Regions from separate parts of the Bifidobacterium sp. LH_450 genome, predicted to be linked through region 1. Evidence: riboswitches for the same ligand, from Rfam matches in the RefSeq annotation. Region 1 holds a riboswitch; each other region holds the start of a gene.
The links. Region 1 has a riboswitch for thiamine pyrophosphate ahead of tenA (thiaminase II). Riboswitches for the same ligand answer to the same signal wherever they lie in the genome.
Positions count from the first base shown of each region.

Region 1 (3,269 bases):
AACACGCTGGCGTTACTCGGTTGAAGGAATCGCTTACGCGGGAACCCAAACCCCCGTATATTGAAGGCGTAGGGAGAGCGAAGGCGGTTGGGGAACCGCTGAGCTGGAAGGGCCGAGGAAAGCGCTGCGTTGGGATGACGCAGCCACGGCATGGCAGGGGGATCCACATGTTGAGCGTTGCAGTCGTAGTCATAGTATTCGCGTTCGCGGGACTGTTCGTCTTCACGGCGGACCGGGCGTCGTGGGCGCCCGAGAAGGACGCCGAGAAGGTGCCGGTGCCGGCTGAAGGCGATTCCGCGGAATCTCGGCTAGGGAACCGGTAGGGTAGTCGTATGAAGATGAGCGAACAGGAGTTCGAACGCACCGTGACGGAAGCGGTGGCGGCGCTGCCGGACAAGTTCAAGAAGGCGCTGAGCAACATCGCGATCACCGTGGCCGACGAACCGACCCGGCAGGAGCTGAGCAGCGTCGGATGCACGCAGGGCGGCGAATTGCTGGGGCTGTACCAGGGCATTCCGATTACGCAGCGCACGACGTCGTATGCCGGAGTGCTGCCGGACAAGATCACGATCTACAAGGGGCCGCACGAACGCGTCTGCCATACCCACGCCGAAATGGTCAAGCAGATCCAGAAGACGGTGCTGCACGAACTCGGCCACTACTTCGGGTTCGACGACGCGTACCTGCACAGCCACGGATACTGAGCCGCCCTGTATTGCCGCCTTTATTCAATCGTGGCGCCGAAAGGCCACAGCGCCAGCTTCGCCATCTTGAACGACTGCAGGCCGAACGGGATGCCGACGATCGTGACGCAGTTGACCACGCCGGCGGCGACGTAGCCGATCGCCATCCACAGGCCGGCCAGGACGACCCAGACGATGTTGAGGATCAGCGAGCCGACCCCGCCGCCGTACTGCACGGACTTGCCGAACGGCGTGAGCGTGAGGCCGGCCATTTTGAATGCCTGCACGCCCAGCGGAATGCCGACGATCGTGATGCACAGCACTACGCCGATGACCGCCCATCCGAACGCCAGCTCCAGGCCGCCGAACACCAGCCAGATGATGTTTGCCAGAAGTCTCATGCCATCCAAGTGTAGGGGATTGGGGCGTGCGCGGCGTGGAGGCGGCGTGGAGATTGCCGGAAGGAATCGTCGCCGCGTTCTGGTTGGATGAAACGGACAGACACAGGGGAACCAGGCCGGCGACGTCGCAGGACGCTGCCGGAGCGGTTGAGAAAGGCCTGGCGGCCTGACCCTTCGAACCTGAAATGGCCAATACCAGCGTAGGGAGTGCTCCGATGACGCATGCTTTGATGACGTACGATGAATCCAAGCCGACGATGCCTGGCAATCTGCCGCCGTTTGCGGCGACGCTGCGGCAGGCGGCGGATACGGTGTGGGAGGAAGGCTACCGGCAGCCGTTCCTGCGCGAACTGGGCGCCGGCACGCTGGAACGCGACCGGTTCGCGTTCTACATGACGCAGGATTCCCTCTACCTCAACGACTACGCGAAGGTCCACGCGCTGGCGCTCGCCAAGACGGACGATCCACAGATCATGCAGTTCATGGCGAAGGTGCAGAACGACGTGTTCCACGTCGAGACGTCGCTGCACCGCTCGTTCCTCGCGTCCTTCGGCATCACGCCGGAAACGCTGGCCCAGTCGCGCCAGTCGGCGTTCGCGCGGGCGTACACCTCCAACATGCTCGCCATCGCCTACGGCGGCGACATCCTCGACGTGATGGTGGCGGTGCTGCCGTGCGCATGGGTGTATGCCGACTACGGCCAGCGGCTTGCCGAAGAGTTCGCCGGCACGCTGGAAACCAACCCGTACCGGCCATGGATCGACATGTACAGCACCGGTTCGTTCTGGTCCGGCGCGCAGTGGCTGATCGACCATATCGAGCCGATGGCGCAGGAAGCCGGCGAAGACAAGCGGCGGGAACTGACCGACCTCTTCGTCGACGGCGTGGAGAACGAATACATGTTCTGGGACAGCGCCTACCGCAGGCAGATGTCCTGGAAGCCCGGCTGGGAGCGGTAGGGCGCGGCGCTCCCAGCCGGCCGGGGCGCCCCTGGGAAACCGTCAGCTGTCCCACGGGAAGCGGACAGGACTAGTCGCGCACGAGGGCGATATGCTCGATGTCGGTGCGGCGGGAGCGGCGGAACAGCACGAAGCGGTTGCCGATGACCTGCACCACTTCGGCGCCCAGCGCCTCGGCGAGGCCCTGCGCCGCATCCTTGGCGTCCAGGCCCGATCCGTCGAGCACGGCGCACTTGATGAGCTCGCGCTTCTCGATCGTTTCGTCGGCCTGCGCGATGGCCGTGTCGCTCAGGTCGTTCTTGCCGATCTGGACGAGCGGGTTGAGGTGGTTGGCCAGCGTACGCAGCTGCTTGATCTGCTTCTTCGAAAGCGATGCCATGGGTTGCCTTTCCTGTGGTTCGTACATCTTGTTCCTGAAAATCTTGTTTCTCTCGCCGGGGATTGCGCAAACGGCGCCCGCGGAGCGTTGCCCGGCAAAGCCGGTTGCCATCGTACCGGCGGCGCCGGAACAAGGCAACCGGCGGCAAAGGAAAACGCCCGCGGCGCATACGTTCTGCGCACGGCGGGCGTTTCGTTCGATTCAAAGGCCTTCGCGACGGACGATGAAAGGGGTGGGGAATGAGTCCGGCACGCAGGCGCAAAGGACCGAAGCGTTACAGGGAAGGCTAGAAGTCGATGTGGCTCGGGTCGGCGCCATTGCGCACGCCGGTGCCGATGGCATCGATGGCCTTCATATCCTCGGGGGAAAGCTCGAAGTCGAACACGTCGAAGTTCTGCTCGATGCGCGCGGCGTGGCGCGAGCGCGGCAGCGGGATGACGTCGCGCTGGATCTGCCAGCGCAGCGCGGCTTGCGCCGGCGACTTGCCGTACTTCGTGCCGATCTCGATCAGCACCGGGTTGTCGAGCACCTTCGCGGCGCTGTCCTGGCCGCCCAGCGGCTGGTACGCCTCGACGACGACGCCCTTGGACTGGCAGAACCTCACCAGGTCGGTGTTCTGGAACTGCGGCGACGACTCGAACTGGTCGACGGCCGGGACGACGCCGCCCATCGACAGGACCGCCTCCATGTTCTCGCGCTCGAAGTTGCTCACGCCGATGGCGCGTACCAGGCCGTCCTCGTACAGCGACTGCATGTCTTCCCAGGCACGCTGCCAGCCTTCGACCGGCCAGTGGATGAGGTAGAGGTCGACGTAGTCCATCTTCAGGTCGTCGAGGCTCTTGCGCAG
Region 1 covers NZ_JBKEUU010000002.1:258,829-262,097, forward strand. The annotation lists gene AC1AXT_RS03635 (hypothetical protein) at 168-323, shown strand; gene AC1AXT_RS03640 (metallopeptidase family protein) at 333-704, shown strand; gene AC1AXT_RS03645 (YccF domain-containing protein) at 725-1,084, opposite strand; TPP riboswitch at 1,179-1,308, shown strand; gene tenA (thiaminase II) at 1,300-2,043, shown strand; gene AC1AXT_RS03655 (YhbY family RNA-binding protein) at 2,114-2,422, opposite strand; gene AC1AXT_RS03660 (aldo/keto reductase) at 2,709-3,269, opposite strand, start outside.

Region 2 (3,269 bases), on a different contig from region 1:
GGCCGAGATCGCCGACACGACGAACCAGCCGTCGGCCTGCGTTCCGGCGAGCATCGGGATGTCGGCGGCCTTGACGCCGCCGCCGACCGTCACCGGGTAGCGGCTCGCCGCGCACAGCGCGTCGATCGCCGCCGCGTCCAGCGTGCCGTCGCCGCTGTCGCCCGGCAGCCTGCAGTCCGGCTTCGTGGCCGTCAGATGCACCGGCCCGGCGCCCAGATAGTCGATGGTGCCTTCCGGCAGCGCATTGGCAGCCTTGACCTGCTCCAGCGTCTTGGCCGACAGGCCGACGATCGCCGCCGGCCCGAGCAGCCGCCGCGCGGCCACCGGGTCGAGGTCGCTCTGCCCGATGTGCACGCCGTCGACCTTGATGCCTTCGCGCCGCGCCTGCCACGCTGCGTCGACGCGGTCGTCGATGACGAACGCCACCCGCTGCGCTAGGCCGTGCGCCGCGATGACGTCGGCGATGCGGCGCGCCATCGCGACGATGTCGCCGGCGTCCCCCGGCTTGACGCGCAGCTGGATGAACGTCGCGCCCCCGGCCAGCGCCGCGCTGACGACCTGCGCGACGTCGCGGCCGGCGCAGTCCTGCGGCCCGACGACGAAATAGCACCCCAGATCGAACGACTGGCGCATTGAATCGAATGGAATGTCCACGGTCTCCTCCGTCCCTTCCTTGCGTTCGCTATCCAAGATTCCTTGCCTCGCGAAATCCCTTATCCTGCGAATCCGCTGCCTTGCGAAAATTCCCCGGCTTTCCGGCGTTGCCGCCCCTCACCGCACGCATTCGTCGGCCAGCGGGGCGGCGGCGATCTGTTCCGGCGAGGTATTCCACAGCCGGTCGAGGAACGCCGTCTGGAACGAGCCCGGGCCGGTCGCCTCCTTTGCCGCCTCTTCGGACGCCACGTTGTACAGCATCGACGCGCCCAGCGCGGCGACCAGCGGGTCGGCGACGCACAGGTAGGTCGCCACGACGCCGCCGAGCGAGCAGCCGGCGCCGGTGATCTTGGTCATCATTTCGCTGCCGCCGGCCAGCCGCAGCGTCCGCTCGCCGTCGGTGACCAGGTCGGCCGCCCCGGAAACGGCGACCGCCGCGGCCCCGTCCGGCGAGCCGTCGCGCAGGAACCGCGCCAGCGCGACGGCGGCCTGCGCCGCGTCGTCGACGTCGTCGGCGGCCTCGACCCCGGCGAGCTGCGAAGAGCGTTCCGGCACGTCGAGTTCCCACATGTTCGCCAGCGTGATGATTTCGGAAGCGTTGCCGCGCACGATCGTCGGCGGCGTCGCCTTCATCGCCTTCAGGATCGCCGTGCGGTCGGCGCCGATGCCGGCGGCCACCGGGTCAAGCACCCACTTGCGCCCGTTGTCGGCGAAATCGCGGCAGATTTCGCCCAGCGCCTCGCGATAGCTGGGCAGCAGCGTGCCGACATTGACGTACGTCGCGCCGCATACGGCCGCCGTGTCGATGATGTCGGACGGCAGGAAGCTCATGGCCGCCGTGCCGCCCGCCGCCAGCTGGGCGTTGGCAACGAGATTGATCGTCACGAAATTGGTGAAGCTCTGCGCCAGCGGCGTCGTGGCGCGCACGTCGGTCGCGGCCTGGCGCACCGCGCCGCGCAGCGGATCGGCAGAAGGGACGGTGGTAAAGGAATATTCGGCATTCTGGGCCATGGTCGTGCTCCCTACACTGGTTCTAGCCAACAGGTTCGAAGGGTCGGGCTTGCAGCCCTCTCAGCCCCGGCGGGGCACCCCTGCATACGCGTTCAATGTAGTGTATGCAGCGGACGGTAAGGTTATTTTGTCTAAAACCCCAAACCGTTCAAACCAGAAGGTGCATTGTGGCTGTATCCAAACTCGATGAAGTGGTCTCCCTCGCCAAGCGTCGCGGGTTCGTGTTCCCCGCCGGCGAGATCTACGGCGGAACGCGTTCCGCCTGGGACTACGGTCCGCTCGGCGTGGCGCTGAAGGACAACATCAAGCGTGAATGGTGGCGTTCGATGGTCGTCACCCGCGCCGACGTCGTCGGCGTCGACACGTCGATCATCCTGCCGTCCGCCGTGTGGGTCGCCTCGGGCCACGTGTCGGTGTTCAACGACCCGCTCGTCGAATGCCTCAGCTGCCACAAGCGCAACCGCGAGGACAAGCTCGTCGAGTCGTACGCCGAGAAGCACGGCGACAAGCTGCCGGAGAACGGCCTCAAGGACATCGTGTGCCCCAACTGCGGCAACCGCGGCAACTGGACGGAGCCGCGCGACTTCAACATGATGCTGCGCACGAACCTCGGGCCCGTCGAGGACGAGAACTCGCTGCACTACCTGCGTCCGGAAACCGCGCAGGGCATCTTCGTCGACTTCAAGAACGTCATGACGTCGGCGCGCATGAAGCCGCCGTTCGGCATCGCCAACACCGGCAAGAGCTTCCGCAACGAGATCACGCCGGGCAACTTCATCTTCCGTACCCGCGAGTTCGAGCAGATGGAGATGGAGTTCTTCGTCGAGCCCGGCCAGGACGAGGCATGGCACCAGTACTGGATCGACGCGCGCACGCAGTGGTACCTCGACCTGGGCATCAAGCCGGAGAACCTGCGCCACTACGAGCATCCGAAGGAGAAGCTCGCGCACTACTCGAAGCGCACCGTCGACATCGAGTACAAGTTCGGCTTCCAGGGCTCCGACTGGGGCGAGCTCGAAGGCGTCGCCAACCGCACCGACTTCGACCTGTCCGCGCACGCCAAGCACTCCGGCGAGGACCTGAGCTACTTCAACCAGGCCACCGGCGAGAAGTACGTGCCGTACGTCATCGAGCCGGCTGCGGGCCTTTCCCGCTCCCTCATGGCCTTCCTCGTGGACGCGTACGACGTCGACGAGGCCCCGAACACGAAGGGCGGCGTCGACAAGCGCACCGTCCTGCGTCTCGACCCGCGCCTGGCCCCGTACAAGGCCGCCGTGCTGCCGCTGAGCAAGAAGCCGGAACTGGCGACGATCGCCCAGAACCTGGCCGCCGACCTGCGCCTGAACGACTGGATGGTGGACTACGACGAGGCCGGCGCCATCGGCCGCCGCTACCGCCGCCAGGACGAAATCGGCACCCCGCTGGCCATCACCGTCGACTTCGACACCATCGACGACCAGGCCGTCACGATCCGCGAACGCGACACGATGGCTCAGGAGCGCGTCGCGCTCGACAAGGTCGCCGACTACGTGCGCGCCCGCATCGAGGACAAGCGCGTGCGCGTGCCGCAAAAGCCGGTCGAGCTGGGCGGCGAGGCATGGGCC
Region 2 covers NZ_JBKEUU010000001.1:538,533-541,801, reverse strand. The annotation lists partial or broken gene AC1AXT_RS02335 (thiamine phosphate synthase) at 19-633, opposite strand; gene thiM (hydroxyethylthiazole kinase) at 772-1,665, opposite strand; TPP riboswitch at 1,657-1,757, opposite strand; gene AC1AXT_RS02325 (glycine--tRNA ligase) at 1,833-3,269, shown strand, end outside.
Region 2: another riboswitch for thiamine pyrophosphate. It lies ahead of thiM (hydroxyethylthiazole kinase); the one in region 1 lies ahead of tenA (thiaminase II).

Region 3 (3,269 bases), on a different contig from region 1:
CTCGGCGGCCTTGTCCGCCTCCGCCTTCAGCGATTCGTACATCTTGACGACCACTTCGGGGTGCTCGTCGGCGAATGCCTTCGAGACGATGTGGATGCTCACGTTCTTCGAACCGTACTGGTCGCCGGTCACCAGCAGCCTGGAGCCTTCGGTGGCGATGCCGGCCGCGAGGTTCTGGTCGTAGGAGGCGAGCGCGTCGATCTGGCCGGACTGGAAGGCTGCCGAGAAATCGTTCTGGCTCAGCTCGACTTCCTCGACGTCGTCGGCGCTCATGCCGGCCGCTTCCAGCGCGGCGTGCACGATATAGTCGCCGGTAGCGCCCTTCTTGTCGATGCCGATGCGCTTGCCCTTCAGATCGGCCACGGATTCGATGCCGGTGCCCGGTGCCGCCACGATGCCCTGCGAATCGCCGGTATAGTATTCGATCGCGTAGGCTACCCACGGCACTTCCTCGGCCGCCAGCTTGATGAAGTGGCCGGTGCCGGTGCTGGTCGTATCCGCGTTGCCGGACAGCACGGCCTGCTGCGCTTCGGAGGGCACGTTGAACGGCCCGGAGAATTCGGCGGCATACGGCGCCATCGTATCCTTGACGAAATCCTCGTCCTTGAGCGTGGTCAGGTAGTTGGCCGTCGACAGGTAGGCTACGCGTATCGTGGCCTGTTCTCCGGAGCCGTCCGCGTTGGCTGCGCCGCATCCGGCGCTTGCCGCGATGGCGAGGCAGGCGGCGGCCGCCGCGACGGCCTTGGCAGCCGCGCGCTGCAGCCCTGTGGTTCTGGCAATGGTCATGGTTGTTCCTTGCGTTCGATGGGTCATTGGATTGATGGGGGTTGGATTGATTGGGGATGCTTGCGCCGGCCCCGATGGCGTCCTGACGCCGGCGCGGCCTATGGCGCGCTAGCGGCGCCAGGGCATCGCCGCCTTGGACAGCAGGTTGACCAGCGCTTCCGAAAGGAGCCCAAGCACGGCGTAGACCGCGATGCACAGCACCATCTGGTCGGTGCGGGAGAATTGCTGGGCCCGCGAGAGGATGTAGCCCAGTCCCGTAGAGGCATTGACGGTTTCGCAGCTGGCCAGCGCGATCCACGCCACGACCGTTGCGAAGCGCAGGCCGGTCATCAGCCCGGGCAGCGCCCCCGGCAGGAGCACCTTGCGCAGCGTCTGCATGCGGGTCAGGCCGTAGGCGCGCGCCAGCTCCATCAGCTTCGGGTCGATGCCGCGGATGGCGTCGCGCAGGTTGACGTAGATCAGGCCGAATGCGCCGATGGCGATCAGCGTGACCTTCATCGTCTCGCCGATGCCGAGCAGGATGATCAGCAGCGGCGTCAGCGCCGGGAAGGGAATGGAGCGCAGCATATGCACCGGCTTGTCGGCGATGGCGTATCCCAGCGACGACGAGCAGGTCAGCGCGGCCAGGGCGATGGCGGCCACCAGCCCGGCGCCCAGGCCGAGCCCTACGCGCGCAAGGCTGGTGGCGAGCGAGGGCAGCAGGATGCCTTCGGCCTGGAGGTCGGCGCCGGCGGCCACGACCTGCGCGGGGGAGGGCAGGAACGAGCCGCCATTGCGGGTGGCCCACGCCCACAGCGCGATAAGCAGCGCAATCGAGCACCATGGCAGCGCGGCGTGCGCAGCCACGCTCCATCGGCGTCTGGCGGATGGCGCCCGCTGCGCAGGCGCGTCGGAATCGCCGGAATGCGCAGTGCTGCGCGCCGGCAATGAAACGTCGGACATGACATTCCCTTCGATAGTGCTGGCTATATCAGGTTCGACGGGTATGATCTCAGCCTTCCGGCCCCGCTTCGGCGCCCAGTCGACGGATGCGCGAGCGTTTTTAAGGGGAAATCGAAGGCACCCCGTGCCACAAGCAGCCACAGTAGGGCATGGGGGCGTCAGGCAACGGTGCGCATTCCGCAATGCGGAAAGGCCGCCGAGGCATTTGTGAGCGCGCACGGCAACGGCCGCCTGCAGGTGCGTCATCGTCCAATAAGCGCACTACGCTTGGCCTTGTCATCACAACCTACACATAAAGGAGCAGTTGTGGCAGCAATTGAAAGCGTGTATGCACGCCAGATTCTTGATTCCCGCGGCAACCCGACCGTCGAGGTCGTTCTCGACTGCGAAGACGGCGCCCGTGGCCTGGGCCTCGTGCCGTCCGGTGCTTCGACCGGCGAGGCGGAAGCCTGGGAGCGTCGCGATGGCGACAAGTCCGTCTACCTCGGCAAGGGCGTCCTGAACGCCGTCAAGGCCGTCAACGAAGAGATCGCGCCGAAGATCATTGGCATGGACGCCACTGACCAGCGCGCCCTCGACGACCTGATGATCGAGCTCGACGGCACCCCGAACAAGGACCGTCTGGGCGCGAACGCCATCCTCGGCGTCTCGCTGGCCGCGCTCTATGCCGCCGCCCAGTCCGCCGAGCTGCCGCTGTACCGCTACATCGGCGGCACCAACGGCCACATCCTGCCGGTTCCGAACATGAACATCATGAACGGCGGCGCCCACGCCGACTTCGCCACCGATATCCAGGAGTACATGATCTCCCCGTACGGCTTCGACACCTACTCCGAGGCCCTGCAGGCCGGCGTCGAGGTCTACCACACGCTGAAGAACGTCCTGAAGAAGGAAGGCCTGGCCACCGGGCTGGGCGACGAGGGCGGCTTCGCGCCGAAGATGAAGACCAACGAGGACTCGCTCAAGTACATCATGGACGCCATCTCCGCCGCCGGCTACGAGCCGGGCAAGCAGATCGGCATCGCCCTTGACGTCGCTTCCTCCGAGTTCTACAACAAGGAGACCGGCAAGTACCGCTTCGACGGCGAAGACCGCGACGCCGAATACATGCTCGACTTCTACGAGAAGCTCGTCGACGAGTTCCCGATCGTCTCCATCGAGGATCCGTTCCAGGAAGAAGGCTGGGAAGACTGGGCCAAGATCACCAAGGCCCTCGGCGACCGCCTGCAGTTCGTCGGCGACGACCTGTTCGTCACCAACCCGGTGCGCCTGAAGAAGGGCATCGACATGGGCGCCGGCAACTCGCTGCTCGTCAAGCTCAACCAGATCGGCACCGTTTCCGAAACGCTCGACGCCATCGAGCTGGCCACGAAGAACGGCTTCACCTCCATGGTGTCCCACCGTTCCGGCGAAACCCCGGACACGACGATCTCCGACCTCGCCGTCGCCAAGAACACCGGCCAGATCAAGACCGGCGCCCCGGCCCGCGGCGAGCGCATCGCCAAGTACAACCGCCTGCTCGAGATCGAGGAAGAGCTTGG
Region 3 covers NZ_JBKEUU010000001.1:282,306-285,574, reverse strand. The annotation lists gene AC1AXT_RS01335 (ABC transporter substrate-binding protein) at 1-786, opposite strand, end outside; gene AC1AXT_RS01330 (ABC transporter permease) at 895-1,728, opposite strand; TPP riboswitch at 1,716-1,863, opposite strand; gene eno (phosphopyruvate hydratase) at 2,035-3,269, shown strand, end outside.
Region 3: another riboswitch for thiamine pyrophosphate. It lies ahead of AC1AXT_RS01330 (ABC transporter permease); the one in region 1 lies ahead of tenA (thiaminase II).